4 regions of the Pseudomonas sp. NPDC089422 genome follow, and region 2 is predicted to be linked to each of the others. Evidence: predicted binding sites of a transcription regulator. Region 2 holds the regulator's gene; each other region holds the start of a gene.

Region 1 (7,391 bases), on a different contig from region 2:
AATGCTCGCTGACAACAGGCGAATCCCGTCCACCAGCCATTCGGGTGGGCTGAAGGTGGACTGGACATCAACGATGAGCAGTACCTGCTGCATGAACGACTCCTGAATGCTTAAAACGGCCGCGGAGTATATCTGTTTGAATGGCCGCTGGTGGAACCAACCCTGCTCTGTGTATGCTGGCCACGCCCGAGCCCGATGCAGCGGACGCCCCTATGCCTGTTGACCTGCAAGCACTTTACCCGAAGCTGATCCAGCTGATGCTCGACACCGTGTTCGTGGTCGACCGGGACAACACCATCGTGTTCGTCAGCAATGCCTGCGAGGCCTTGCTCGGCTACCGTGCCGACGAACTGATCGGCACCCCGATCACCCGCTACATGCACCCCGAAGACCTGGACGCCACGCGGGCCTCGATCATTCGGGTGATGAACGGCCAGTCGCACAGCGACTTTCGCAACCGCTACCTGCGCAAGGACGGTGGCGTGGTACACATCCTCTGGTCGGCCTTCTGGTCCGAAGAGGTGGGGGCGCGCATCGGCGTGGCGCGCAACATCACGGCACTGACCCAGGCCGAGCAGCAGTTGCGCTTTCTCGCCCACCATGACCCGCTGACCCGGTTGTGCAACCGCTCGCTGTTCAACGAGCGGCTGGCCAGCGCCCTGGGCCACGCGCGCCCGTTTGCGCTGCTGTTCGTGGACATCAATGACTTCAAGGGCATCAACGATGTGCACGGGCACGCCATCGGTGACCAGGTGCTGTGCGCCGTCGCGAGGCGCCTGGAAGACTGTGTCGGCGAACAGGACACGGTGGCGCGCATGGGCGGCGACGAGTTCACCGTGCTGCTGACCGACTTGAGCTCGGCGGGCGCAGTAGCCGAAAAGATGGCCCAGATCCTCGCCGCCATGGCAACACCACTGGCCAGCGAACAGCGAGCGCTGCCCATGCCGTCCTGCAGCATCGGCGTGGCCTGCTATCCGGACGACGGCGCAGACATCGACACCCTGCTCAACTGCGCCGATGACGCCATGTACCGCAACAAGCGCCGTCGTTCCGCGGCGCGGTAAACGGTTGCCGGTAATTGCTGCCGGCAGGTTCCCGCTGTGGCATGCTGCGCGCCCCGTACGACAGGCCCACACAGGTACCCCACCATGACCCAAGCCACCGACCAGGCATTCTATGATCGCGCCGATGCGCATATCGACCTGGCCAACCAGCAGCTCGACACCCTCGCCGATATCGGCAAGGTCAGCGCCTCGATGACCTTCGCCGCCAGCCGCTTCAGTGCCTGGCTCAGCGCCCGCAACTTCAAGTCCGGCGCCGAAATGGCCGCCGCGCGCGAGGAAATCCTGAAGTACTTCAGCGAACAGTACCGGATGATGCTGGAAGACAACGTCGACGAGTACATCGAGCAGTTCGACCGCTACGTGCTGGGCAAGGACAGCTGAACGTCAGACCCTGAACCGCCCCACCAGCGCCGTCATCTCCCCGACCAGCCCTGACAACGCCTGGCTGGCCTCGCTGGTCTGCTGCGCACCCGCCGCCGACTGGCTCGACAGCTCGCGGATGTTCAGCAGGTTGCGATCCACCTCGCGCGCCACCTGCGCCTGTTCTTCGGCTGCGCTGGCGATCACCAGGTTGCGCTCGTTGATCGCGCCGATGGCGCTGTAGATGCCCTCCAGCACCTGGCCTGAAGCCAGGGTGACATCGAGTGTCGACTGGGCCCGGCTGGTGCTGGCCTGCATCGACGCAACAGCCGCTTCGGTACCCTGCTGCACACGGCCGATCATCTGCTCGATTTCCTGGGTCGAGGCCTGGGTGCGGTAGGCGAGCGTGCGTACTTCATCGGCGACCACGGCAAAGCCGCGCCCGGCATCCCCGGCGCGGGCCGCCTCGATGGCCGCGTTGAGGGCCAGCAGGTTGGTCTGCTCGGACACCGAACGGATCACTTCCAGCACCTTGCCAATATCCCGGACCTGCCCCACCAACTGCTCCAGGTGGCCACTGCTGGTCTGGATTTCGCGGCTCATGGCCTGGGTGCCGTCGATGTTTTCGCTGACTTGCTGACGGCTTTTCTCCGCCAGCTGGTTGGACTCATGGGTTGCCTGGGAGGTCGTGACCGCATTGCGGGCGACCTCCTCCACCGCCGTGGTCATTTCGGTGACGGCAGTGGCGGCCTGTTCCAGCTCCTGGCCTTGCTGGCGCAGGTTGTTGACGCTTTGTTCAGTAATCGTGTTCAGTGCACCCGCCGCACCGGCCAGTTGCCGGGTGCAGCTGCTGATCTTGCCCAAGGTATCGCGTTGGCTCTGCTGCATGCGCTCCAGCTCATGAAACAGCTGGCCGATCTCATTGCGCTGACGCACCTGCACCGGCACGCTCAGGTCGCCACCGGCGATCCGCTGAAAATGCCGGCCCGCCTCGCCCAGCGGGTGCAGCACGCGCTGGGCGATGAAGGCCCAGCACAGGCCGGCAAGCAGCAGCGTCACCGCCAGCAGCGCCAGGCTCAGCTGTTGTGCACGCTCCAGGCGACGGTCGGATGCCTGCATGATCTGCTGGCCGCGTTCGCTCAAGGCGGCGACCAGTTGCTGGCGCAGCGCCTGCAGCCGGCCCATGGCGTTGCCAGCATCGGTGTTGACCTTGAAGTACTGCTCCAGCGAGCGTTGACGCGTGGCTTCGCGCTGCCCGGCTACCGCCTTGGCATACTCGCCGAAGGCGGCTTGCAGCTCGCTGGCCACCGCGTGCAGCGCCGGTTCGCGGGCGTTGTCGACGAACTCGTCGATCAACTTCTGGCTCTTGTCGTTCAGCTCGACCGACAGCGCCATGCGTTTGTTCGCACTCTCGTCATGGCCGCCCAGTTGCTCGATGAAGCCCGACGACACGTTGGCACTGGAGCGGATAGCCATCAGCAGTGCATTGTTCAGCCGGTCCGACTGGTGTGCGGTCTGGTCGAGTTCGGTGATCTGCTGGTCGCTGCCCAGCGCGGCCCGCCAGGCACTGACGGTGGAAAACAGCAACGTCAGGCTGAACAACAACAGCACCCAGAACATTCCGGTACGGATCTTCAGGTCGGCAAACATGCGGGCAGTACTCCTTGTTGACGCCACTTCTGGTCGAGGTTTCGACGGTGGGTGAGCAGCTATCGGAGTTGCCGTGGCAGGCTTGAGTGCGCGAATGCGGCTTGTGTTCGATAACCGAACGGATGTTGCTGGTGCCTTGCGCCGGGATGCGCGAAGTGATCCGCGTATTCAGCAGTCGTGCAACTCACGGGCACGCTGCGGTGTCTCGCGCGACGCACCGCAGAGGCCAGTTGCGTTTCATGATCTCAAGCTGGAACAACGTAGCGGACTGACGCCCTGCCCAGCTAGGGCTGCAGCGCCGGTACCGGGTTGCTCTGCCCGAGCCGTTCGTCATAGCGCAACAGGCGCCCGGCGTTGGTCAGCACCAGCAGCGTGCTGAGGTTGTGCAGCAGCGCAGCGACCATGGCCCCCGCCGCGCCCAGCAGGCCGAATGCGGCAGCGACCACAATCGCCAAGGTCCAGCCCAGGCCGATCAGCACATTCACCTGGAGTGTGCGTCGGCACTGGCGGCTGAGGCGGATACAGGTGGCCAGGCGCCGCAGGTCGCCGTTGATGAGCACGATATCCGCTGCGGCCAGGGCAATGTCGGCACCATTGGCGCCCATGGCCACCCCGACCACACCGGCCTTCAGCGCCAGCGAATCATTGATGCCGTCACCCACCACCAACGGGCGGAAGCCCAGCTGCAGTTCCTGGTTGACGTGGTGCATCTTGTCTTTCGGCAGGGCTTCAGCCACCACACGCGTCATGCCGACCTGCTCGGCAACGGCTTCGGCGACACGGCTGCGGTCACCGGTCAGCAGCAACTGACGCTGCAGGCCAAGCTCGCGCAGCTGCTGCATCGCCTCTGCAGACTCTGCCCGCACATGGTCGGCCAGCAGCAGCCAGGCGAGGAACTGCCCGTTCAGCGCCAGGCCGGCAATCGGGCCGTCATGCTCGGGCACGGGCGGCACCTGCAGGCCCAGCTGGCGGAACAGCTCCGGGCGCCCCAGGGCCGCTTCACCCTCGGCCGTGTGCGCCACCACGCCAAAGCCCTGGCGTTCGTGGATGTCCAGCAGGGCCAGATGCTGCTCATGGGGCACCAGCGTCGCCAGGGCCCGGCTGACCGGATGGCTGCTGGCGGCGCCGAGGCTGGCCGCGAGGTTGACGATATCGGCCTGGGGCACTGCCGCTGCAGTACCGACCACGCTGCGCAGACGCAGGTCGCCATAGGTCAGCGTGCCCGTCTTGTCGATCACCAGCGAAGACAAGTCGGCCAGCTCCTCGAGAAAGGCCGAACCGCGAATCAGAATGCCATGCCGGGCAGCGACGGCAATCCCCGCCACCGCCGTCGCCGGCGCCGACAGCACCAGTGCGCACGGGCAGGCCGCCACCAGCACGGCCAGCATGGCTTGGGCATCGCGGGTGATGAACCAGGTCACGGCGGCAATCAGCAACACCAGGACCAGGTAGCGCCCGGCGTGGCGTTCGAGCAGCCGGGTAATGGGCGGCTTGGCTTGCTCGGCGCGCTGCATCAGGGCGATGACCTTGCCCAAGGTCGAGTCATCGCCAACCCGGGTAACCTCGACCCGCAGCAAACCGTCCAGGTTGATCGAACCACCATGGACATCCATGCCGCTGGCCACTTCCAGCGGCACCGCCTCGCCGGTGATGGGCGCAGTATCGAGGCTGGCCTGCCCCTGCAGGACACGGCCGTCGGCTGGCACGCGGTCACCGGCGCGCACCTCGACCTGGTCACCTGGCTTGAGGCTGGCGTTATCGACCTCGCGCACCTGGCCATCGGCATCGATGAGCCGCGCATGGCTGCGGGTCAACTGCCCCAGCGCAGCAATGGCCTCTTGCGAACCCAGCACGCTGCGTTCTTCGAGCATGTGCCCGAAGATCATGATGATCGGCAGCAGCGCCGCGGTGGCCAGGTCGCCGGTTGCCCAGGCGCCCAACATGGCCAGGGCGATCAGCTGATCGGTAATGCCATGCAGGCTGGGGTGCAGCAGGCTGTACCAGGCCGAGCGCAGCACCGGCACCGCCACCAGCAGCGAGGCAGCGCCCAGCAGCAGTTGGCTGACGCCCTCTTGCGTCGGCGCCAGCCAGCGCCAGACCAGCCCCAGCCCCAGCAACCCCAGGGCCAGCATCGCCAGGCTCAGCTGGCGTGCGGCGGTGCGCTGCTCGGCCTGCGACAACAGGCCGGACGTGAGGTGGGAATGGGCATGGTGATGGTGCCCGTGACCATGGCAGTGATGAGTACTCATCGCGAGCAGCTCCAGAACTGGGGAAAAGGCGTCGTAGTCATTGCGCAGGGCCCTGCAGGATCATGTGCCCGGCGTCATCTTTGTTGACGGTGGTGACCGACCCGGCGTGCGCCAGGATCGCCGGCACCCGCTCACGGTAGAGGCGCAGCAGCAACTGCGGATCCTGCTGCCGGGTCAGGCCAACGATCGTCGCGGTGGCGGCCTGGGCGCGGGACAGGCGTTCACTCGCTTCGGCCTGGGCCACTTGCACGGTGCGGTCGGCGGCCTGGGTGGCCTGCTGCAATTGGCGCGCGGCCTCATTACGGGCCTTGGCGACCGCCTGCTCGGCCTGCTGGCTGGCGGTGAGCACCGCGTTGAACGCGCTGACGGCCGACCACGGCAGCGACGACTGGATGTCGACCCGCACCACCTCGATCCCCAGGCTGGCACCGGCCGAACGCAGCCGCGCCAGGCTGCCATTGATGCCTTGCTGCAGGTCACCGCGCAGCCGCTCGCGTTGATCGGCCAGACGGGCATCGCCGCCGACCAGCTCGGGCCGGGCGACCAGGATGGCATCCATGTCGCGGGAGGCGCAGATCTGCACGGCGTTGCGTTCCACCAGGCGGTCCAGGGCGGGTTGCACATGTTGCCCCTGGCGCGCGTAGGCGTAGGGGTCGCTCACCGTAAAGAACACCCGCACGTCCAGCTGCACCGCCCCGGCATCGCCGGTCAGCAGGTAACCGGAGCCTGCCGTGGCATCGCTGGCCAGGGTGCCATCCTTGTCGGACTTCTGCGCAAGCTCCGAGCGCAGCAGTAACTCTACCCGGCGTTCGCTGACCCGCGCTGCCGAGGGCAACATCACCACTTGCTCGAAGGGCTCAGGCCAGGCCAGCAACAAGCCCGCATTCTGGATGCGCGCCTCGGCCCCCAGGCGCAAGACCACCGCTCGGTTCTCCGGTCCTATCTGGCGCACATTGCCAAACAGCCAACCCACCGCCGCCAACAGCGCCACCACGTACAACGCCAGGAAGCCGATACGCCCTGATTGCAGCCAGGGGCCGGCGGGCAGCCTGGCCGACAACGGCTCACGGCTGGCCATGGTCAGCCCCCGCCGGCAGCACAGGCCCCTCTACCAGGGCGCGGAACGGTGCCGCGTCGGTGCGCAACACCAGTTTCGTGCCAGGGTTGATGACCGAGCCGAGGGTGTCGAGCGAGCGCAGCATGGTGTACAGCTGCGGCGCACCGGCATAGGCCTTGCCGTAGATGTCTGCCGCCTGCACCTGCGATTGCGCCTGGATCTGCGCGGCCTTCACGCTGGCATCGGCCTGCAGGATGCGCGCATCACGCTCGGCGGCCGACTGGATCTCGGCCGCCTTGCGCTTGCCTTCGGCCGTGCGCTCGGTGGCGATGGTCTCGCGCTCGGCACGCATGCGGTCAACGGTGGCTTCGAGGGTGACCTTGGGCAAGGTCAGGCGCTCGATGCCCACTTGCACCACGCGCACCCCATAGCTGTTGATCAGTTGCTGCTCGATCTGCTCACGCAGGCGTTGCTCGAAGCCATCGATGCGCACCCGGCTGGCATCGACGTTGACCAGGTCGGCCAGTTCGAAACCGCTGGCGGTGGTTTCCAGGGCCGAGCCCACCAGGGTGCGGATCTGCCGCGCCGCCTCGTCAGGCTGGTTCTGCACCGCGCGCATGAACAGCTGGATGCTCTGCGGATCTGCCGCTACCTGCCAGGCGACATAGGCCTGCACGATGATGCGCAGGCCATCCCGTGTGCCGACATCCTGCAGCCCGCTGGAAGTGGTGCGCAAGCGCAGGTCAACCGGTACCGCGGCCTCGAACGGCACTGGCCAGCGCCAGTTGAGCCCGGGGTCGATCAGTACCCGCGACGGGTTGCCGAAACGTGTGATGACCGTTGCTTCGCCGACACGCACCTGCACGAGGCAGGCCGTCGCGGCCATGATCAGGACCAGCAGCAGCGCTATCCCGACACGCAGCCAGGCAGGCCGGGCACGGTCGTCATTATCGGCATGATCGTGATTGTGGTCGTGATCGTGATCGTGGTCGTGGTCGTGGTCGTGGTCGT
Region 2 (7,391 bases):
GCTTCGAACTCGTGCTCGGTGATCTCGTCACTGCTGGCGGGTGCGACAACGTTTTCCACTGCAGCGGTGGCAGCCGGCAAGGCATCGGCCTGGAAGGTGCCCTTGCCGTGCAACTGGTCCAGCAACGACTCGAATTCTTCGTCGGTGATCTCGTCGCTCACCGGCGCACTGCCATCGACCAGCGCTTCGGTGGCGGCCACTTCGGGCGAGAACTGGCCCTTGCCATGCAATTGATCGAGCAGCGATTCGAACTCGGCGTCGGTGATGTCGTCACCCGCGCCGCCCAGGGTCTCGCCCTGCAGCTGTTCTTCGGCTGCGGCCGCTTCGGCCTTGACCGCGTCGAGCGAGTCGAGCAGCTGCTCGAACTCGGTGTCGGTAATGTCCGCCTCGGCAGCCACCGGCTCCGGCGCAGCTTCGACCACCGCTGCCGGGGCGTCGGCGCTGGCAGGTTCCGCCAGGCGCGACAGGGCCGCCAGCAGCTCCGGCGTGGCCGGGGTCACTTCGCTGCGCTCACGCACCTGGCCGAACATGCTGTTGACCGTGTCCAGTGCTTCGAGCACCACATCCATCAGTTCCGCGTCGACCCGGCGCTCACCTTTGCGCAGGATGTCGAACACGTTCTCGGCAATGTGGCAGCATTCCACCAGCTCGTTCAGCTGAAGGAAGCCGGCGCCCCCTTTTACAGTGTGGAAACCGCGAAAGATCGCATTGAGCAGGTCGGCATCGTCGGGCCGGCTTTCCAGCTCGACCAGTTGCTCGGACAGTTGCTCAAGAATTTCGCCGGCTTCTACCAGGAAATCCTGAAGGATTTCTTCATCGGCGCCGAAGCTCATTAAACGTGCTCCTTAAAAACCCAGGCTGGACAGCAGATCGTCGACGTCGTCCTGACCGGACACAACGTCTTCACGCTTATCGGCATGAATCTGCGGACCTTCACCCCGAGTCGGATGTTTTTCTTGATCTTTTTCAGCGCGCAGCTGCTGGTGGTCATGTTCGATACCGGCAAAACGGTCGACCTGACTGGCCATCAGCACGAGCTTGAGCAGATTGCTTTCCACTTCGGTGACCAGCGCCGTCACGCGCTTGATCACCTGGCCGGTCAGGTCCTGATAGTCCTGGGCCAGCAGAATGTCGTTGAGGTGGCCGGCGACCTTGCGGTTACCCTCGGCGCTGAGCGTCAGGAAACTGTCGACGCGCTTGACCAGGTCGCGGAACTCCGGCGCTGCGACTTCGCGGCGCATGAAGCGCTGCCAGTCGACGCTCAGGCCTTGCGCCTCGGCTGCCAGCTCGTTGAGCACCGGCGTGCTCTCCTCCACCAGGTCCATGGTGCGGTTGGCAGCGCCCTCGGTGAGCTTGACCACGTAGGACAGGCGCTCGGTGGCGTCGGTGATCTGCGAGACTTCCTCGGCCTGCGGCATGCGCGGGTCGATCTGAAAGCTGACGATCGCGCTGTGCAGTTCACGGGTGAGCTTGCCGACTTCCTGGTACAGGCCACGGTCGCGGGTCTGGTTGAGCTGATGAATCAGCTGCACCGCGTCGCCGAAACGGCCCCGTTCCAGGCTCTCGACCAGCTCCTGAGCATGTTTCTTCAGGGTCGACTCGAACTCCCCCAAAGACGTCTGTGTTGATTCCATGGCGCCCCCTGACGTGACTCAGCCGTTGACGCGTTCGAAGATCTTCTCGATCTTTTCTTTGAGCACCTGGGCGGTGAACGGCTTGACCACGTAACCATTGACGCCGGCCTGGGCCGCTTCGATGATCTGGTCGCGCTTGGCTTCGGCGGTCACCATCAGCACCGGCATGGTCTTCAGGCGATCGTGGGCACGGACCTTGCGCAGCAGGTCGATACCGGTCATGCCAGGCATGTTCCAGTCAGTCACCAGGAAGTCGTAATGGCCGCTTTCGAGCATCGGCAGCGCGGTGGTGCCGTCATCGGCTTCATCGGTGTTGGTGTAGCCCAGGTCACGCAACAGGTTCTTGATGATCCGCCGCATCGTCGAAAAGTCGTCAACGATGAGGATTTTCATATCTTTGTTCAAGTAGACCTCCAAGCAGTCTCAAACGCGCTCGGCCCCGAGCACGCGTATTCATTCAATTCGGTACAACGTAGAAAACGACTGCAACGACCCTTGGCTCAACGCGCCCGCCATTCCCCCAGGCGGCTGCGCAGGCGCGCGGCACACTGGCTGTGCAACTGGCTGACACGCGATTCGCTGACCCCCAGCACCTCACCGATTTCCTTGAGGTTCAGCTCTTCGTCGTAGTACAGCGCCAGCACCAGGCGCTCACGCTCCGGAAGGTTGGCGATCGCATCGGTCAGGGCAGCCTGGAAGCGCTCGTCCTCCAGATCGCGCGACGGCTCGACCTGGCCACTGGCGCCGTCCTCGTGCAACCCTTCGTGCTCGCCGTCCTGCAACAGGTCGTCGAAACTGAACAGGCGGCTGCCCAAGGTATCGTTCAGGATCCCGTAGTAATCATCGAGACTCAATTGGAGTTCGGCAGCAACTTCATGATCTTTAGCGTCGCGGCCCGTTCTTGCTTCCACGGCGCGCATCGCGTCACTGACCATGCGCGTATTGCGGTGCACCGAACGCGGTGCCCAATCGCCCTTGCGGACCTCGTCGAGCATCGCCCCGCGGATGCGGATGCCGGCGTAGGTTTCGAAGCTGGCGCCCTTGCTGGCGTCGTACTTGTTGGCCACTTCCAGCAGGCCGATCATGCCGGCCTGGATCAGGTCCTCGACCTGGACGTTGGCCGGCAGGCGTGCCAGCAAGTGGTAGGCGATGCGCTTGACCAGCGGCGCGTAGCGTTCCACCAGCTCGAACTGGGCGTCTTTCGACGCCTTGCTGTACATCTTGAAGCCGCTCGCGTTCATAGCACAGGTCCTGCGCTGGTGGGTTGCACCAGGCGCTCGACAAAGAACTCAAGGTGGCCGCGCGGGTTGGCCGGCAGCGGCCAGCTGTCGACCTTCTGCGCGATGGCCTTGAAGGCCAGGGCACACTTGGAGCGAGGGAAAGCCTCGTACACCGCGCGCTGTTTCTGCACCGCCTTGCGCACGCTCTCGTCATACGGCACGGCGCCGACGTATTGCAGGGCGACGTCAAGGAAGCGGTCGGTGACCTTGGTCAACTTGGCGAACAGGTTGCGCCCTTCCTGCGGGCTCTGCGCCATGTTGGCCAGCACACGGAAACGGTTCATGCCGTAGTCGCGATTGAGCAGTTTGATCAGCGCGTAGGCGTCGGTGATCGAGGTTGGCTCGTCGCACACCACCAGCAGCACTTCCTGCGCCGCGCGCACGAAGCTGACTACCGAGTCACCGATACCCGCAGCGGTGTCGATCACCAGCACGTCGAGGTTGTCGCCGATCTCGCTGAAGGCCTGTATCAGCCCGGCATGCTGGGCCGGGGCCAGGTGCACCATGCTCTGGGTGCCGGAGGCGGCCGGCACGATGCGCACACCGCCAGGCCCCTGCAACAGCACATCACGCAGCTCGCAGCGCCCCTCGATGACATCGGCCAGGGTGCGTTTCGGGGTGAGGCCAAGCAATACGTCGACATTGGCCAGGCCAAGGTCGGCGTCCAGCAACATCACCCGGCGGCCGAGTTCGGCCAGCGCCAGGGACAGGTTCACTGAAACGTTAGTCTTGCCGACGCCACCTTTGCCACCGGTGACGGCGATCACCTGTACGGGATGCATGCTACCCATGTTCGTTGTTTACCTTGTCTCGCTTGGACCCAAGCCACACGCGGGGTAGCACTGCCAACCCCGGAATGTAGGTACTTTGCATACGCTTCATCCTCAACCTGCGCGCCGCGGGTTGTGGTAGAGATCAGCGAACATGTCGGCCATCGCCTCTTCGCTGGGCTCGTCCTGCAGCTGCACGTTCACCGCGCGGGTCACCAGCTGGTGCGGGCGCGGCAGGTGCAGGTCGTCAGGAATGCGCGGGCCGTCGGTGAGGTAGGCCACGGGCAGTTCATGACTGATGGCCAGGCTCAGCACGTCGCCGAGGCTCGCCGTTTCATCGAGTTTGGTCAGGATGCATCCGGCCAGGCCGCAGCGCTTGTAGCTGTGGTAGGCAGCGGTCAGCACCTGCTTCTGGCTGGTGGTGGCCAGCACCAGGTAGTTCTTCGCGGCAATGCCACGGCCGGCCAGGGTTTCCAGCTGCATGCGCAGGGCCGGGTCGCTGGCTTGCAGGCCGGCGGTATCGATCAGCACCACGCGCTTGCGCAGCAGCGGCTCCAGCGCGGCGGCCAACGACTGGCCCGGATCGACGTAGGTCACCGGTACGTTGAGGATGCGCCCCAGGGTCTTGAGCTGCTCCTGGGCACCGATGCGGAAACTGTCCATGCTCACCAGGGCCAGGTTCTGCGGGCCGTACTTGAGCACGTAACGCGCTGCCAGCTTGGCCAGGGTGGTGGTCTTGCCCATGCCGGCCGGGCCGACCATGGCGATCACGCCGCCCTCTTCGATCGGTTCGACCTGCGGCACTTCGATCATCCGTGCCAGGTGCGCCAGCAGCATGCGCCAGGCCTGGCGCGGCTCTTCGATGCCATTGGTGAGGTCGAGCAGTTCGCGGGCGATCGGGCCGGACAGGCCAATGCGCTGCAGGCGACGCCAGAGGTTGGCCTGGGCCGGTTTGCTGCCCTGCAGCTGGTTCCAGGCCAACGAGCCGAGCTGCACTTCGAGCAGCTCACGCAGGCCCGACAGCTCCGAGCGCATGGCGTCGAACAGGCGCGGGTCGACCGGGGCCGGAGCAGGCGCGGCAGCCGCTGCCGGGGCATCGACATGCGCTTCGATCAATGGCTCGGCGGCGGTCAGCGACTGGCCGGCGAACAATTGGCGGTTGCCTTCGCTGGCCTCGGCGCGGTTGTCCAGCTCGGCCTGGGCAGTGGCGATGCGCGACTGGGTCTTGCGCAGCTCTTCTTCCAGCTCGACGTTGGGCACGCGCGGGGCCAGCGCGGACAGCTTGTAGTCCAGCGCGGCGGTCAGCTCGACACCACCGGCGATGCGGCGGTTGCCGATGATGGCGGCATCGGAGCCCAGCTCATCACGAACCAGCTTCATGGCCTGACGCATATCGGCGGCGAAAAAACGCTTGACTTGCATAACCCACTACCTCAGCCGTTGGGGCCCACTGTGGCAACGATGGTGACTTGCTTGTTATCCGGTATTTCCTGATACGCCAGAACATGCAAATTCGGTACAGCCAGGCGGCCGAAGCGCGACAACATGGCACGGATCGGGCCAGCTACCAGAAGAATGGCCGGTTGGCCTTGCATTTCCTGGCGCTGGCAGGCGTCGATCAGCGAACGCTGCAGCTTTTCGGCCATGCTCGGCTCAAGAAGAACACCGTCTTCCTGACCTTGCCCGGCCCTTTGCAAACTATTGAGCAAGATCTGTTCCAACCTTGGCTCAAGGGTGATCACAGGCAGCTCGGACTCAACGCCGACAATGCTTTGGACGATGGCACGACACAATCCGACGCGCACTGCCGCCACCAGCGCGGCGGTATCTTGACTCTTGTTGGCATTGTTGGCGATGGCCTCGGCAATACTGCGGATGTCACGCACCGGCACTTGCTCTGACAACAACGCCTGCAGGACCTTGAGCAGCCCCGACAAGGAAATGACACCAGGCACCAGCTCTTCTGCAAGTTTAGGCGAAGCCTTGGACAATACCTGCAACAGCTGCTGGACCTCTTCGTGACCGATCAGCTCGTGGCAGTGCTTCTGCAGGATCTGGTTGAGGTGGGTGGCAACCACGGTACTGGCGTCGACCACGGTATACCCCAGCGACTGCGCCTGGGCGCGCTGGCCGATGTCGATCCACACCGCCTCGAGGCCGAATGCCGGGTCGCGCGCGGCGATACCGTTGAGGGTGCCGAACACCTGCCCCGGGTTGATCGCCAGCTCGCGGTCCGGGTAGATCTCGGCTTCGGCGAGAATCACGCCCATCAGCGTCAGGCGATAGGCGCTGGGCTGCAGGTCGAGGTTGTCGCGGATGTGCACGGTCGGCATGAGGAAGCCCAGGTCCTGGGAAAGCTTCTTGCGCACCCCCTTGATCCGCGCCAGCAGCTGGCCACCCTGGTTGCGGTCGACCAGCGGAATCAGGCGGTAGCCGACTTCCAGGCCGATCATGTCGATCGGCGTCACGTCGTCCCAGCCCAGCTCCTTGGTTTCCAGCGCGCGCTGCGGCGACGGCAGCAGGTCCTGCTGGCGCTGCGCCTCCTTCTGCGCTTCGACCTTGGCCTTCTGCTGCTTCTTCCACACCAGGTAGGCACCACCACCGGCCAGCAGGCCGAGGCTGAGGAAGGCAATGTGCGGCATGCCCGGCACCAGGCCCATGATGATCATCAGTCCCGCGGACACACCCAGCGCCTTGGGCGAGTCGAACATCTGGCGGTTGATCAGCTTGCCCATGTCCTCGGAGCCCGAGGCCCGGGTGACCATGATCGCGGCAGCGGTAGACAGCAGCAGTGATGGCAATTGCGCCACCAAACCGTCACCGATGGTCAGCAAGGCGTAGACCTTGCCCGCATCGCTGAACGACATGTTGTGTTGCAGCATACCGATCAGCATGCCGCCGATCAGGTTGATGAAGAGGATCAGCAGGCCGGCGATGGCGTCACCGCGGACGAACTTGCTGGCACCGTCCATCGAACCGTAGAACTCGGCCTCCTGGGCCACCTCGGCGCGGCGCGTCTTGGCCTGGGCCTGGTCGATCAGGCCGGCGTTGAGGTCGGCGTCGATCGCCATCTGCTTGCCGGGCATCGCGTCGAGGGTGAAGCGCGCGCTCACCTCGGAAATACGCCCGGCACCTTTGGTCACCACCACGAAGTTGATGATCATGAGGATGGCGAACACCACCGCACCCACGACGTAATTGCCGCCGATCACCACCTCACCGAAGGCCTGGATCACTTTACCGGCAGCGCCGTGGCCCTCCTGGCCATGGAGCATGACCACCCGCGTGGAGGCCACGTTCAGCGCCAGGCGCAGCAAGGTCGCCACCAGCAGGATGGTCGGGAACGCGGCGAAGTCCAGCGGGCGCAGGGCGTACACACAGACCAGCAGGACCACGATCGACAGGGCGATGTTGAAGGTGAAGAAAACGTCGAGCAGGAACGGCGGTATCGGCAACATCATCATTGCCAACATCACCAGCAGCAGCAACGGCACGCCCAGGTTGCCCCGGCCGAGCCCGGCCAGGTTGTTGCGGGCGTTGCTGATTAACTGAGTGCGATCCACCGCGAGTCCTCTTGATGCAAAACTTTGACGCCCAAGGGGCGCTTGGGCGTGGCTTTGCAAGAAGCCTTCCAACTTTGCTCGCCTTTAGGTAGTTGGCGCCTGAGAGATCGAGCGCCGCCCGCGCGGCGCATCGCAGGCAAGCCT
Region 3 (7,391 bases), on a different contig from region 2:
CACCAGGAAGCCACCGAACAAGGTCAGCAGCATCGCCTGCTCCGCCGGCAGCTTGAAGTACACGCAGCCCAGATAGAACCAGGCCGCCGCGAACGACACGCTGGCATACAGCTCACGACGGAACACCAGCGGGATGTCGTTGCAGAAGATATCCCGCAGGATCCCGCCAAACACACCGGTGATAACCCCGCTGATCGATGCCACCAGCATGCCCTGCCCCATTTCCAGCGCGGTCATGCAGCCAATCAGGGTAAAGGCCACCAGGCCCAAGGCATCCAGCACCAGGAACAGCGAACGCAAACGGCGCATCATCGGTGCGATGAAAATCGTCAGGAGCGCGGCGCAGCTGGTCAACACCAGGTATTCCGGGTGCTTCACCCACGTCAGCGGGTAATGCCCAAGCAGCACATCGCGCACCGAGCCGCCACCCAGGGCGGTCACGCAGGCGATCAGCACCACGCCAAACCAGTCCATGCCGCGGCGGCCGGCGGACAGGGCACCGGTCATGGCTTCGGCGGTAATGGCGATCAGGTAGAGCATCAACAACATGGTGCGGGTCCGTGCGGGAAAGGCGCGCAGTCTAACCAGTTGCCTGAGGCACCAAAAGAGGGCGCGAGCACAATATCTGCGCCCTTTCGGCTCACACCTTGATGAAATGCTCGCGGTAGTGACGCAGTTCGGCGATCGACTCGCGGATATCGTCCAGCGCCAGGTGGGTGCTGCCCTTCTTGAAGCTGTCACGCACATCCGGCGCCCAGCGCGCGGCCAGCTCCTTCAGGGTGGAGACATCGAGGTTGCGGTAGTGGAAGTAGTTTTCCAGGCCGCGCATGTGCCGATAGAGGAAGCGACGATCCTGGCAGATGCTGTTGCCGCAGATCGGCGACTTGCCTTTTGGCACCCACTGTTCGAGGAAGGCGATGGTCTGCGCTTCGGCTTCGGCCATGCTGATCTTGCTCTCGCGCACGCGCTGGGTCAGGCCCGAGGCGCCATGGGTGCGGGTGTTCCACTCGTCCATGCGCGCCAGCACTTCGTCACTGTGGTGGATGGCGATCACCGGGCCTTCGGCCAGGGTGTTGAGTTCGCTGTCGGTGACGATGGTGGCCATCTCGATGATGACGTCGTGGTCCGGATCCAGGCCGGTCATTTCCAGATCGATCCAGATCAGGTTCTGTGGGTTCTGCATGAAGGGGCTCCTCGTATAGGCCGTCATATTAGCCTAGCGACGCCAGCCTGCGCATGCGCGGCGCAAAGGTAACCAGAATGGTCAGCGAGCTGGCGTGCTAAACTGCCTGCCGTTTTCAACTTGCCCCACCTTGGAAGGTCCATGGCCAAACGCCAGCTCAATCGTCGCCAGAACTGGCGTATCGAAAAAATCCAGAACGAACGCGCCGCTCGCGCCGCCAAACGCGAGCAGCACGTGCTGCAGGAGCTGGAGGGCGGCGACCTGGGGCCGGAACAGTTGGGCCTGGTGATCGCCCACTTCGGTGTGCAGGTCGAGGTGGAAGCCCAGGACGGCGAAGCCGCCGGCCAGGTATTCCGCTGCCACCTGCGGGCCAACCTGCCGGCGCTGGTCACTGGCGACCGCGTGGTCTGGCGCGCCGGCAACCAGGGCATCGGCGTGATCGTCGCGCAGATGCCGCGCAGCACCGAGCTGTGCCGGCCGAACAACCACGGCCAGCTCAAGCCGGTCGCGGCCAACGTCGACCTGATCGTGATCGTCTTCGCCCCGGCACCGGAGCCGCACCCGAACCTGATCGACCGTTACCTGGTGGCCGCCGAGCACGCCGGCATCCGCCCGCTGCTGCTGCTGAACAAGGCCGACCTGATCGATGAAGAGAACGGCCCGGGTCTGCACGCACTGCTCGAGGTCTACCGCGACCTGGGCTACCCGCTGCTGGAAGTCTCCGCGCACCACGGCGACGGCATGCTGCGCTTGCAGCAGATGCTCGACGGGCACATCAGCGTGTTCGTCGGCCAGTCTGGCGTGGGCAAGTCGTCGCTGGTCAACAGCCTGCTGCCAGAGGCCGGCACCCGTGTCGGCGACCTCTCCGAATGGTCTGGCCAGGGCCAGCACACCACCACTACGGCGCGCCTGTACCACTTCCCCAACGGCGGCGACCTGATCGACTCGCCGGGCATCCGCGAATTCGGCCTCGGCCATGTCAGCCGCGACGACGTCGAAGACGGCTTCATCGAATTCCGCGATTTGTTCGGTACCTGCCGCTTTCGCGACTGCAAGCATGATCGCGAACCGGGATGCGCATTGCTCAAGGCCCTCGAAGACGGCCGCATCAAGCCGCAGCGGATGAACAGCTACCGTTCGATCATCGCCAGCTTGCCAGAAGACAGTTACTGACTTGTAGGAATCGTTACCGGGGCGCGTAGGACGCCTCCGGTTTCCCTGCCATCTATTGCCCTGCCTGTCGCTTTCCCTGAAGGTCATGACTTCTATCAGGGAGGGCATCGGCGATGCCGGTTTTTATCAGTTACCGCCACGAAGAGCGGCTTGACGCCTTCATCCTCAACGAACGCCTGCTGCTCGAAGGCATCACCGCGCAGCTGGTGGAGTTCGGTGCCGACGGGCACACCCGCGAAGACGCTCATGGCAGCGCCTGCCAACAGATAAACGATGCAACCCACTGGATCGGCCTGCTCCCCGCAGAAGCCGGCGATGACTGGTGGACGGCCAGGTTGCTGGAGGCTGCGATAACAGCCAATCGACGGGTGAGTTTCTATCTCAGCGGGGGCTGCGAGTTACCTGAGCAGCTCGACAGGTGGCCAGTTATGCGCCAACGGTCACATATCGACCTGTTCGTGCGGGCGTATCACGATGAGTGCACGTTTCAGCGGGCGATGATTCTGCCAGCGGAGCGTGGATCGAGTGTCGACCGGGACAATGCGGATTTCTTTCATGCCGATCTCAAGGCCAAGATCAGGCGGGGGTTCTGAGTCTTGGGGCCGCTTTGCGGCCCCTGTCGACCGTTACTGGTTCTTTTGCTCATCCATCTTCAAGGTCCCGTCCTCGAAGATGTTCAGCTTCTGGCGCAGCTCACGCGGCTGCATCGGCGCCTGGGCAGCCGCATCCCCTGCCGACGGTGCTGCCGGGGCCGCGGCCCCGGGCGCTGCTCCTGCTGGCGGAGCCGGCTGGGCTGGCGCCTCGGGTGCACCCTGCTCACCCTCGATGTTGCGCTGCGCCTTCTTGGTCAGGACGATGATGTCGATACGCCGGTTGACCGGGTTGAACGGGTCCTTGCGATCGAACAGCGACGACGAGGCATAACCCACTACCCGCGCCACCTGGCCATCCGGGTAGCCACCGGCCACCAGGGCTCGACGGGCAGCGTTGGCACGGTTGGCCGAGAGTTCCCAGTTACCGAAGTCGCCAGTGCCGGAGTACGGCTTGGCATCGGTGTGCCCACTGATACTGATCTTGTTCGGCACCGCCTTGATGGTGTCGGCCATGGCCAGCAGGATGTCTTCGAAATACGGTTGCAGGCGCGCACTGCCGATGTCGAACATCGGCCGATTCTCGGCATCCATGATCTGGATGCGCAAGCCGTCCTGGGTAATTTCGAACAGGATCTGGTCCTTGAACTTCTGCAGCTGCGGGTTTTCCTCGACCTTGTTCTGCAGTTCCTGCAGCAGCAACTCGAGGCGCTCGCGCTCGACCTGTTCGGCCATGGTCTCGACCTGGTCCTTGTCCAGCTGGATGCTGGTGTCAGGCGTGGGCTCGGACTTCTGCTCCGGGTTGATGGTCTTTTCCGGCGCCAGCTGCGGCGAGCCACCCAGGTCGATGATGTAAGGCGTGCCACTCTCGGAAAAACCGATCGGGTCCTTGAAGTAGCCGGCAATGGCGATCTTCTGTTCAGGCGTAGCCGTGGATAACAGCCACAGCACCAGGAAGAACGCCATCATCGCCGTGGCGAAGTCGGCGAAGGCGATCTTCCAGGCGCCGCCATGGTGCCCGCCACCGAAGCGCTTGACGCGCTTGATGATTATCGGCTGATTGTTCTCCATGACTCAGCGACCGCGAACCGCTTGTTCCAGCTCGGCGAAGCTTGGACGATGCTTCGGATACAGCACCTTGCGCCCGAACTCGACGGCCAGCGAAGGCGGCATGCCGGACGCCGAGGCCACCAGCGAGGCCTTGATCGATTCGTAGAGGTTGAGCTCTTCCTTGGCATCGTGCTCAAGGCACTTGGCCAACGGGCCGAAGAAGCCGTAGGCCGCAAGAATACCGAAGAAGGTACCGACCAGTGCCGCACCGACGTGCATGCCGATGGCCTTCTGGTCGCCATCACCGAGCGACGCCATGGTCACCACGATACCCAGCACCGCCGCCACGATACCGAAGCCAGGCATACCGTCGGCGATGCCGGTAACCGCGTGCGACGGGTGCTCGAGCTCTTCCTTCATGCTCAGCAGCTCCATGTCGAACAGGCCTTCGAGCTCATGGGGTGCCATGTTGCCAGTGGACATGATGCGCAGGTAGTCGCAGATGAACGCGGTCATGCGCTCGTCGCCCAACACCGCCGGGTACTTGGCGAAGATCGGGCTGGCGGCGGCGTCTTCGATATCGCTCTCGATCGCCATCATGCCTTCGCGACGGCTCTTGTTGAGGATCTCGTACACCAGGCCCAGCACTTCCAGATAGAACGTATGGGAAAAGCGTGAGCCGAACATCTTCATCGACTTCTTGATTACATGCATGGTCATGTAACCAGGGTTGGCCTGCATGAAGGCGCCAAAGGCTGCACCGCCGATGATCAGCACTTCGAACGGCTGGATCAGCGCCGCGATCTTGCCGTGGGAGAGTACATATCCGCCGAGCACGCTCGCGAATACGACGATGATGCCGATAATTTTAGCCATAGGATCAAAGCACTTGCTGTCGTGGTCAGGGAGAGGGACGGGAGCTTTAAAACTCTTCTTCTACTTATCGGCAGAACTGCGCCAGACTATAGCCACTAAAAGCGAAAAGCCAGTTCGGACTGATGTCAAAATGCCAATGGAATCCAAGGTGCCCACTCAGAATCCGCGTACCCTAGAGGCCTGGGTCAAGCTGCTCGATGGTGTTCGTGTGCCCGTACCCAAGCAGAGTTACGACCGGGTCATGAGCGCAATCAACGACAGTCGCCGCTCGTTGCGCGAAATTGCCGAACTGATGCAGGACAGCCCCGCCCTGGTGCTGTCGGTGATGCGCGAGGCCAACCACCCCGCCAACGCCAGCCAGGCCGAACCGGCTGAAAGCCTGGAAATTGCCCTGAACCGCCTGGGCCTGGCACGCAGCAGGGAACTGCTGATGCGCCTGCCTGCCCTGCCGGAAGACGACATCCCGCCCGTGCTGCGCCAATTCCTGTTGATCAGCCAGCACGCCGCGCAACAGGCCAACGGTCTGTTTGCCAGCCGCCTGGCGCGCCTGTGGCAGGAGATCCACTGGGGCAGCCTGCTGTTCCTCGCCCCCCTGTGGCCGCTGGCCCTGGCCTACCCCAAGCTGCTGGACGCCTGGGAGCTGCGGGTCATTCACAAGGGCGAAACCGCGGCAGACGTGGAGCAGGAACTGTTCGGCGTGCGCATCTTCGCCCTGTGCCAGGCCATGGCCGAACACTGGCGCCTGCCCAAGTGGGTGACGCAAGGCTATCGCCTGCTGCTCGAAGAGCGCGACCAATTGGCCCTGGTACTGAGCATCGCCCGTGAAGAAGACCTGCTCAGCCAGCAGCATCGGCTGGACGAAGCACCCGGCTTGCGCCGCTGGTTCAACGAACCGGCCAATACTGTGCTGCTGGCCAACAACCTGGCGCTGGCGGCGCAGGTGGGCTGGGACAACCCGCATCTGCTGCGCTGGCAACTGCTGACCGCGCTCTACCTGCAGACCTCGCTGGAAGACGTGCAACAGCAGGTTCACCAACAAGCAGCCGCCAGCGCCCGGCGCCACGCCCGTCATGCCCTGTTCCACCCCGCCGAAGCGCTGATCTGGCCCTGGCACCAGCGCCGCCCGCACCCGGACATGCTGACGCCGCCACCGCCCTCCAGCGAAGACCTCGGCCGCTGGCGCAAGCTGTGCCAGGGCATGCTGGCACAACCAAGCCCGTTCACCAATGCCGTTCACCTGGCCACCCATGCGCGCGAAGCGCTGGAAGCCTGCGGGATGCAGCGCATCATGCTGCTGAGCCTGGACAAGGCCGCCGATTACCTGCGCGTACAGCAGATCGCCGGCCTGCCCAAGGAAGCAGGTGGCATCACCCTGGACATCGAGCAGAACAAGCTGCTGCAAAAGCTGATGAGCAAGGTCGGCCAACTGCGCCTGACGCCCGAGAACCACGCCCAGTTCTCGGCGCTGCTGCCAGCGCCGTTGCGTGCGCTGTTCCGAAGCGAACACCTGTTGCTGCGCTCGCTGGCCGTCGGCGACCAGGTGTTGATGCTGGCCGTGGCCGACCAGGGTGGCAAGCCACTGGCCGATGTCAGCGTGCAGGCCTTCGGCAAGACTTCGCAATGTATCGAGCGTGCGCTGGCGGTGTTTGCCAACCGCGGCGCCTGAGCCTTGCGCTACAATCGCCCCTCTTTCCACACTGGAGAACGTGGATGACTGACTTTTCCGGCCTGCCTTTGGTGATCGAAGCCGCAGACCTGCTGCCGCGCCTGGCTTCACCCCAACTGATCCTGGTCGACCTGAGCAGCGCCAACCGCTATGTCAGCGGGCACATCCCCGGCGCCCGCTTCGTCGAGGGCAAGCGCACCCAGCTCGGCCAGCCGCCGGCGCCCGGCCTGCTGCCGGCCTTGGGCGACCTGGAAAAGCTGTTCAGCGAACTGGGCCACCGTGACGATGCCGTCTATGTGGTATACGACGACGAAGGTGGCGGCTGGGCCGGGCGTTTCATCTGGCTGCTCGATGTCATCGGCCATGCGCGCTACCACTACCTCAATGGCGGCATCCAGGCCTGGCCAGCGGACAAGCTCTCCACCGACGTGCCAACGCCGGGCAATGCCCCCGTGCAACTGCAACTGCACAGCGAGCCGACCGCCACGCGCGAATACCTGCAAAGCCGCCTGGGCGCCGACGACCTGGTGGTCTGGGATGCCCGCGGCCCGCAGGAATTCAACGGCGAAAAAGTCCTGGCCGCCAAGGCTGGGCACATTCCCGGTGCCGTCAATTTCGAGTGGACGGCCGGCATGGACCTCAACGACCATCTGCGCATCCGCAAGGACATCGCTGAAGTCCTGCAACAATTGGGCATCACGCCTGACAAGGAAGTGATCACCCACTGCCAGACCCACCGCCGCTCCGGTTTCACCTACCTGGTGGCCAAGTCCCTCGGCTACCCACGCATCAAGGCCTATGCCGGATCGTGGAGCGAATGGGGCAACCACCCGGACACGCCTGTCGAAGTTCA
Region 4 (7,391 bases), on a different contig from region 2:
CGGTGGCTTCATGACCCTGTTCGTCGACGGCAAGCCGTACTTCCTCGACTACCGCGAAGTGGCACCCAAGGCCGCCACGCGCAACATGTATCTGGACGACAAGGGCGAGGTGATCGAGAACCTGAGCCTGGTTGGCGTGCGCGCCGCAGGCGTACCTGGCACCGTGATGGGCCTGTGGGAGGCCCACCAGAAGTTCGGCAAGCTGCCCTGGAGCGAGTTGCTGACCCCGGCCATCGGCTATGCGAAAAACGGCTTCAAGGTCGCCGAAAAGCAGTACCAGTACCGCAACGATGCCCAAGGCATGTTCAAGACCGCGACCAACTTCAACGACTACTTCGGCAACATGAAGGTCGGTGAGCTGTTCAAACAGCCGGAAATGGCCCAGACCCTCGAACGCATCGCCGACAAAGGCGTAAGCGAGTTCTACCAGGGCAAGACCGCCGACCTGCTGGTGGCGCAGATGCAGGCCGACAAGGGCCTGATCACCAAGGACGACCTCAAGGACTACAAGGCCGTGTGGCGCGAGCCGGTCGCCATCAGCTGGCGCGGCAATGTGGTCTACACCGCGCCACCACCAAGCTCCGGCGGCGTGGCCCTGGCCCAGTTGCTGGGCATCAAGGAAGACCGCGCGGCAGACTTCAAGGGTGTGGCGCACAACTCGGCGCAGTACATCCACCTGCTTTCGGAGATTGAAAAGCGTGTGTTCGCCGACCGTGCCGACTACCTCGGCGACCCGGCGTTCACCAAGGTGCCGGTCGACCAGCTGGTGGCCACGGACTACCTGGCCAAGCGCGCCGCCCAGGTCAACCCGAAGGCCATTTCCGCAACCGACAAGGTCAAACCGGGCCTGGAGCCGCACCAGACCACGCACTTCTCGATCGTCGACAAGCAGGGCAACGCCGTCAGCAACACCTACACCCTCAATCTCGATTACGGCAGCGGTGTGGTGGTCAAGGGCGCGGGCTTCCTGCTCAACGACGAGATGGATGACTTCAGCGCCAAGCCGGGCGCCGCGAATGCCTTTGGCGTGGTCGGCGGTGACGCCAACGCCATCGAACCGGGCAAGCGCATGCTGTCATCGATGAGCCCCAGCCTGATGACCCGCGACGGCAAAGTCGAGCTGGTGATCGGTACCCCGGGTGGTTCGCGGATCTTCACCTCGATCTTCCAGGTGATGAACAACCTGTACGACTACGGCATGCCGCTGGAGAAGGCCGTGGCGGCGCAGCGTGTGCACCATCAGTTGCTGCCCAAGGACACCCTCTACTTCGACAGTTACGCGCCGCTGACCGGGCCGGTGGCTGATGAGCTAAAGAAGATGGGCTATGTGCTGGAGGATCAGGGCTGGGAGATGGGCGATATCCAGGCGATCCGGGTGGACGGGGCGAAGGTCGAGACCGCTTCCGATCCGCGTGGGCGTGGAGTAGGGATGATCGTGAAGTAATATCGAGATTGCCGGGAGGGCTTTGCCCTCCTTTCGCGACACAAGGCCGCTCCTACAGAAAATCGCGTTTCACTGTAGGAGCGGCCTTGTGTCGCGAAAGGGCCGCAAAGCGGCCCCTGGGCCTTGAGGTCAGACGCGGAACTGGCTGACCAGCATCTGCAGATGACCACCCAGGCGCGCCAGCTCGACGCTGGACGCAGCGGTCTCATCACTGGCCGCTGCAGTCTGTTCGGACACATCCCGCACATTGAGGATGCTGCGGCTGATCTCTTCAGCCACCGCGCTCTGCTGCTCGGCCGCCGCCGCGATCTGCTGGTTCATCGACTGGATGTTCGACACCGTGCCGGTGATGTTCTCCAGCGAGGCACCGGCCTTGCGTGCCAGCTCGACACTGCTGTCGGTCAGCGTGCGGCTGCCCTGCATGGCATTGGCCACCTGCTGGGTACCGTGCTGCAGGCTGGCCACCAGCTCTTCGATCTCTTCGGTGGACTTCTGCGTGCGCTGGGCCAGGCCACGCACTTCGTCGGCCACCACGGCGAAGCCACGGCCGGCCTCACCGGCGCGGGCCGCCTCGATCGCGGCGTTGAGCGCCAGCAGGTTGGTCTGCTCGGCCACCGACTTGATCACGTCCATCACGCTGCCGATCTTCTGGCTTTCCTGCTGCAGCAGGTTCATGGCCTCGGTGGAGCGGTGCACTTCCTCGGCCAGACGCTCGATCTGGCTGATCGCCTCGCCCACCACGCGGTCACCGGCACGGGCTTCGTCGTCGGCACCGGTGGCCGCGTGCGAAGCCTGTTCGGCGTTGCGCGCCACTTCCTGAACGGTGGCGGCCATTTCGTGCATGGCGGTGGCCACCTGGTCGGTCTCGACCTTCTGGCTGTTGGCGCCGGCGCTGGTCTGCTCGGTCACTGCCGACAGCTCTTCGGCAGCGCTGGCGATCTGGGTGACACCGTCACGGATGCCGCTGATCAGCTCGCGCAGGGTGGTGCCCATGCGCGCGATGCCTTGCTGCAGCACGCCGATTTCGTCGCGGCGGGTGACGCGCAGGTCGTGGGTCAGGTCGCCACCGGCGATGCGTTCAACGGCTTGCAGGGTATCGCGCAGCGGACGGGTGATCTGGCGCGTGATGACCACGGCGGCGATGACGCCGGCCAGCAGTGCCAGCAGGGTGGCGATGGTCTGCAGGCTGCGGGCCTGAATGCTTTCGGCGTCACGACGCTCCAGCTGGATCTTGTACAGCGCGTCGCTGCGCTTGACGATGTCGGCACCCTGCACGGTCATTTCCGCACGGGCAACGGTGATATCGGCGACTGCATCGCGGAATTGGCGCACGGCATCGCGATAGGTCAGCACCGACTGCTCGAACTGCTGCACGCGGGTGGCCTCAGCTGGCAGCTGGCGCTTGAGGTTGTCGATGTCGGCCAGCGCACCCTCCAGCTGGCGCAGGGCGGCCTGCTCGTTGGCGGCGGTGTTGTCGGCGATGTAGCCGCGCACATCGATGCGCACCTGCAGCAGTTGCTGGCGCGCCTTGCTGATCAGCTGGTACTGGGCCAGGCGCACACTGTCGGCTTCGGGGCGGGACATGACGTCCTGACTGAGGACTTCCATGGCGTCATCGGCCTTGGCCGCCGACACGTTCATCGCATCACGGGCGGCCAGCGAGTTCTTGTAGCCCGCGCGCATCTTGTTCAGCGACACCTTGTACTCGCTGATGGTCTGCCCCAGCTCCTTGAGCAGCACGACGTTGGCCGGGCTGGTAAAGGTGGTGACCAGGTATTGCTGCTGCTTGCTGAAGGCGTCGAGCTTGGCCTGGGTGTTGGCAGCGGCGGCGTCATCGCCGTTGGCGATCATGTATTGCAGGCGCGAAATGCGCAGGTCGGTCAGGTCCTTGTTGAGCTGGCCGATGTCGCCCATCCAGTTGCTGCGGTCGATCAGGCTGCCCAGGCTGGTCCAGCCGGTCAGGGCCAGCAGGCCGGTAAGGACCAGCACCAGGCCGAAGCCCAGGCCGAGTTTGAGGTTGACGCTGATATTGGCGAACCAGCTGTTCATGCACGCTCTCCAGAAAATTCATTCGCTCACTTGATCATCGATCGCAGGGCGTTGTTGTTCTGGGGGCCCGCTGACTCGTGCAGGTGTTATCGGCACGACCCACGGAAAGCTGAATCGCTTTTTCAGCTGATTTGTAACTATTTGGACAATCGCAGGGGGCCGCAAAGCGGCCCCAAAATCTCAAAGGCTACGCGCACTGAAGGTGTCGCAGCTGTTCACATTACCTTGGGCAAACCCGGCCTTGAACCAGCGCACCCGCTGCGCCGAGGTGCCATGGGTGAAGGAGTCGGGCACCACGCGCCCCTGGCCCTGCTGCTGTAGCCGGTCATCACCAATGGCATTGGCCGCGTTCAGGGCCTCCTCGACATCGCCGGGCTCCAGCCAGTTCAGCCGCTTCTGCGCCTGATAGGCCCACACCCCGGCCAGGCAGTCAGCCTGCAGTTCCTGACGCACCAGCAGGCCATTGTCGCCTTCCATGCGCTGGCCGCTGCGTCGCGCAGCATCGACCTTGGCCGATACCCCCAGCAAGGTCTGCACGTGGTGGCCGATCTCGTGGGCGATCACGTAGGCCTGGGCAAAATCGCCCGCTGCAGCGAAGCGGGTTTCCATCTCGCGGAAGAACGACATGTCCAGGTAGACACGCTGATCCGCCGGGCAGTAGAACGGCCCGACTGCCGCGGAAGCAAAACCGCAGGCCGAATTCACCTGGCCGCTGAACAGCACCAGCTTGGGATCGCGGTATTGCTTGCCAGCCTGGGCGAACAGGGCCTTCCAGGTGTCTTCGGTGTCGCCCAGGATCGAGGCGACGAACTGCGCCTGTTGGTCATTGGCTGGCGGCGCCTTGCCGCCGGCACCACTTGGCGCTGTCTGCTGTTGCTGTTGATCCATCTGCCCAGCGAGCTGGCCAAGGATCTGCAGCGGGTCCTGGCCGGTCAGCCAGCCGATGCCGACGATCAGCAGCACCGCGCCGAGCCCCAGCCCCTTGCCGCCGCCAAAACGCATGCCGCCGCCGCCACCTTCGCCGCGTGCATCGACCACGTTGTCGCTGCGCCGGCCTTTTCGCCATTCCATGAAGTGCTCTCCAGAGCGTGAAACATGGGGATAAAGATTAGATCACCCCAGCCAAAGCGACTAATACATAACCGTTTGGTTATGTAATGGGCGGCTGATTTCAATATCCATCCCGCGCGACCTATCTGAAACTGCAAGTCCGCCTGCCGTGTACAGGCGTTTTCATAATTCCAAGAGAGGAATCCGGCATGCCCGCCCAGGACAACAGCCGCTTCGTGATCCGTGATCGCAACTGGCACCCCAAGGCCCTGACGCCCGACTACAAGACGTCCATTGCCCGCTCGCCGCGCCAGGCACTGGTCAGCATCCCGCAGTCAATCAGCGAAACCACCGGCCCGGACTTTTCCCACCTGGGCTTCGGTGCCAACGACCATGACCTGCTGCTGAACTTCAACAACGGTGGCCTGCCCATCGGCGAGCGCATCATCGTTGCCGGCCGCGTCGTCGACCAGTACGGCAAGCCTGTGCCGAACACCCTGGTGGAGATGTGGCAAGCCAACGCCGGCGGCCGCTACCGACACAAGAACGACCGCTACCTGGCGCCGCTGGACCCGAACTTCGGTGGCGTCGGCCGTTGCCTGACCGACCGCGACGGCTACTACAGCTTCCGCACCATCAAGCCGGGCCCGTACCCATGGCGCAACGGCCCGAACGACTGGCGCCCGGCGCACATCCACTTCGCCATCAGCGGCCCGTCGATCGCCACCAAGCTGATCACCCAGCTGTATTTCGAAGGTGACCCGCTGATCCCGATGTGTCCGATCGTCAAGTCGATCGCCAACCCTGAAGCCGTACAGCAGTTGATCGCCAAGCTCGACATGAGCAACGCCAACCCGATGGACTGCCTGGCGTACCGCTTCGACATCGTGCTGCGCGGCCAGCGCAAGACCCACTTCGAAAACTGCTGAGGACCCCGCCATGCCTATCGAACTGCTGCCGGAAACCCCCTCGCAGACTGCCGGCCCCTACGTCCACATCGGCCTGGCCCTGGAAGCGGCCGGCAACCCGACGCGCGACCAGGAAATCTGGAACCGCCTGGCCAAGCCGGACGCTGCGGGCGAGCACATCCTGCTGATCGGCCAGGTGTATGACGGCAACGGCTACCTGGTGCGTGATTCGTTCCTGGAACTGTGGCAGGCCGACGCCAATGGCCAGTACCAGGATGCCTACAACCTGGAAAACGCCTTCAACAGCTTCGGCCGCACCGCCACCACCTTCGATGCCGGCGAGTGGACCGTGCACACGGTCAAGCCAGGAGTGGTGAACAATGCCGCAGGCGTGCCGATGGCGCCGCACATCAACATCAGCCTGTTTGCCCGGGGGATCAACATCCACCTGCACACGCGCCTGTATTTCGATGACGAGGCCGAGGCCAACGCCAAGTGCCCGGTGCTCAACCTGATCGAGCAGCCACAGCGCCGCGAAACCTTGATTGCCAAACGTTGCGAGGTGGACGGGAAGACGGCGTATCGCTTCGATATCCGTATTCAGGGGGAAGGGGAGACGGTCTTCTTCGACTTCTGAGTGAAGCCAGGGGCCGCTCTGCGGCCCATTCGCGGGGCAAGCCCGCTCCTACAGAGGCTGTGCAATACCTGTAGGAGCGGGCTTGTCCCGCGAATGCTTTAACGCCGAACCAGCAGGACGCCGCTTTCCATGTGGTGGGTATAGGGGAACTGGTCGAACAACGCACAACGCTCGATGCGGTGCGTGTCCTGCAACTGGGCAATGTTCGCCGCCAGCGTCTCCGGGTTGCACGAGATGTACAGGATCCGCTCGAACCGACGGGTCAGCTCGCAGGTGTCCGGGTCCATCCCCGCACGCGGCGGGTCGACGAACACGGTGCCGAACTCATAGCTTTTCAGGTCGATCCCTTCCAGCCGACGGAACGGCCGCACCTCGTTCAGCGCCTGGGTCAGCTCTTCCGCCGACAGGCGCACCAGCCGCACGTTATCCACAGCGTTCTCGTCGAGGTTGCTCAGCGCGGCATTGACCGAGGTCTTGCTGATTTCGGTGGCCAGCACCTGGCGCACGCGGGTGGCCAGCGGCAAGGTGAAGTTGCCGTTGCCGCAATACAGCTCCAGCAAGTCGTCCTCACGCTCGCCAATGGCCTCGAACGCCCAGCTCAGCATCTTCTGGTTCACCGCGCCGTTGGGCTGGGTGAACGCGCCCTCCGGCTGGCGGTAGCTGAATACGCGACCGGCCACATCGAGTTTTTCCACCGCGTAGTCGCGGCCAATCACCAGGCGCTTGCCCTTCGAACGGCCGATCAGGCTCACGCCGAGGTCTTCGGCCAGCTGGCGGGCAGCCACTTCCCAGGCTTCGTCCAGCGGGCGGTGGTAGCACATCGTGACCATGGCATCGCCAGCCAGGGTGGTGAGGAACTCCACCTGGAACAGGCGATTGCCCAGTTCCTCGCTGGCTCGCCAGGCGGCCTTCAGGCGCGGCATCAGCTCATTGATGCGCTGGCTGGCAATGGGGAAGTCGTCGATCAGGATCGCCTTGTGCTTGTCGCCCGGGGCGAACATCGCATAGTGGCGCTGGCCATTCTCGCGCCACAGGCGGAACTCGGCGCGCAGGCGGTAATGCTCGCGCGGCGAGTCGAAAACGGCCGGTTCCGGCGCGCCGAAGGGCGCCAGCAGCTCGCGCAGGCGAGCGACTTTGCCCTCGAGCTGGGTGTCGTAGGCGGAAGGATCGAAGACAGCACTCATGCGTTGAACCAGCCCAGCTTGATGACGAACAGGATGGAAAGGATCACCAGGGCCGGGTTCAGGTCGCGGTGGCGGCCAGAGATCAGCTTGACGGCGGTCCAGGAGATGAAGCCGAAGGC

What was found. The regulator FliA, encoded in region 2, starts transcription of late flagellar genes. The targets are predictions, from matches to a motif close to CTAAAGTTTNNNNNNNNNNNGCCGNTAA.
Region 1: ACIPZ8_RS23200 (methyl-accepting chemotaxis protein) is a predicted target of FliA. The motif match lies at 3,134-3,161, and genes of this name have one in related genera.
Region 3: motA (flagellar motor stator protein MotA) is a predicted target of FliA. The motif match lies at 4,937-4,964, and genes of this name have one in related genera.
Region 4: ACIPZ8_RS10635 (methyl-accepting chemotaxis protein) is a predicted target of FliA. The motif match lies at 3,580-3,607, and genes of this name have one in related genera.

The regions. Positions count from the first base shown of each region.
Region 1 covers NZ_JBIVHW010000013.1:183,912-191,302, reverse strand. The annotation lists gene ACIPZ8_RS23215 (isochorismatase family protein) at 1-93, opposite strand, end outside; gene ACIPZ8_RS23210 (diguanylate cyclase domain-containing protein) at 213-1,064, shown strand; gene ACIPZ8_RS23205 (DUF3144 domain-containing protein) at 1,149-1,445, shown strand; gene ACIPZ8_RS23200 (methyl-accepting chemotaxis protein) at 1,449-3,074, opposite strand; gene ACIPZ8_RS23195 (heavy metal translocating P-type ATPase) at 3,359-5,323, opposite strand; gene hflK (protease modulator HflK) at 5,361-6,401, opposite strand; gene hflC (protease modulator HflC) at 6,388-7,391, opposite strand, start outside.
Region 2 covers NZ_JBIVHW010000005.1:256,843-264,233, forward strand. The annotation lists gene ACIPZ8_RS11850 (chemotaxis protein CheA) at 1-833, opposite strand, end outside; gene ACIPZ8_RS11855 (protein phosphatase CheZ) at 846-1,634, opposite strand; gene ACIPZ8_RS11860 (chemotaxis response regulator CheY) at 1,653-2,027, opposite strand; gene fliA (RNA polymerase sigma factor FliA) at 2,135-2,875, opposite strand; gene fleN (flagellar synthesis regulator FleN) at 2,872-3,705, opposite strand; gene flhF (flagellar biosynthesis protein FlhF) at 3,799-5,106, opposite strand; gene flhA (flagellar biosynthesis protein FlhA) at 5,118-7,247, opposite strand.
Region 3 covers NZ_JBIVHW010000002.1:397,758-405,148, reverse strand. The annotation lists gene ACIPZ8_RS05485 (trimeric intracellular cation channel family protein) at 1-549, opposite strand, end outside; gene orn (oligoribonuclease) at 641-1,183, opposite strand; gene rsgA (small ribosomal subunit biogenesis GTPase RsgA) at 1,325-2,356, shown strand; gene ACIPZ8_RS05470 (molecular chaperone Tir) at 2,470-2,949, shown strand; gene motB (flagellar motor protein MotB) at 2,983-4,017, opposite strand; gene motA (flagellar motor stator protein MotA) at 4,021-4,872, opposite strand; gene ACIPZ8_RS05455 (HDOD domain-containing protein) at 5,003-6,538, shown strand; gene ACIPZ8_RS05450 (rhodanese-like domain-containing protein) at 6,583-7,391, shown strand, end outside.
Region 4 covers NZ_JBIVHW010000004.1:415,950-423,340, reverse strand. The annotation lists gene ggt (gamma-glutamyltransferase) at 1-1,444, shown strand, start outside; gene ACIPZ8_RS10635 (methyl-accepting chemotaxis protein) at 1,574-3,493, opposite strand; gene ACIPZ8_RS10630 (neutral zinc metallopeptidase) at 3,674-4,564, opposite strand; gene pcaH (protocatechuate 3,4-dioxygenase subunit beta) at 4,753-5,472, shown strand; gene pcaG (protocatechuate 3,4-dioxygenase subunit alpha) at 5,483-6,088, shown strand; gene trmA (tRNA (uridine(54)-C5)-methyltransferase TrmA) at 6,187-7,272, opposite strand; gene ACIPZ8_RS10610 (NCS2 family permease) at 7,269-7,391, opposite strand, start outside.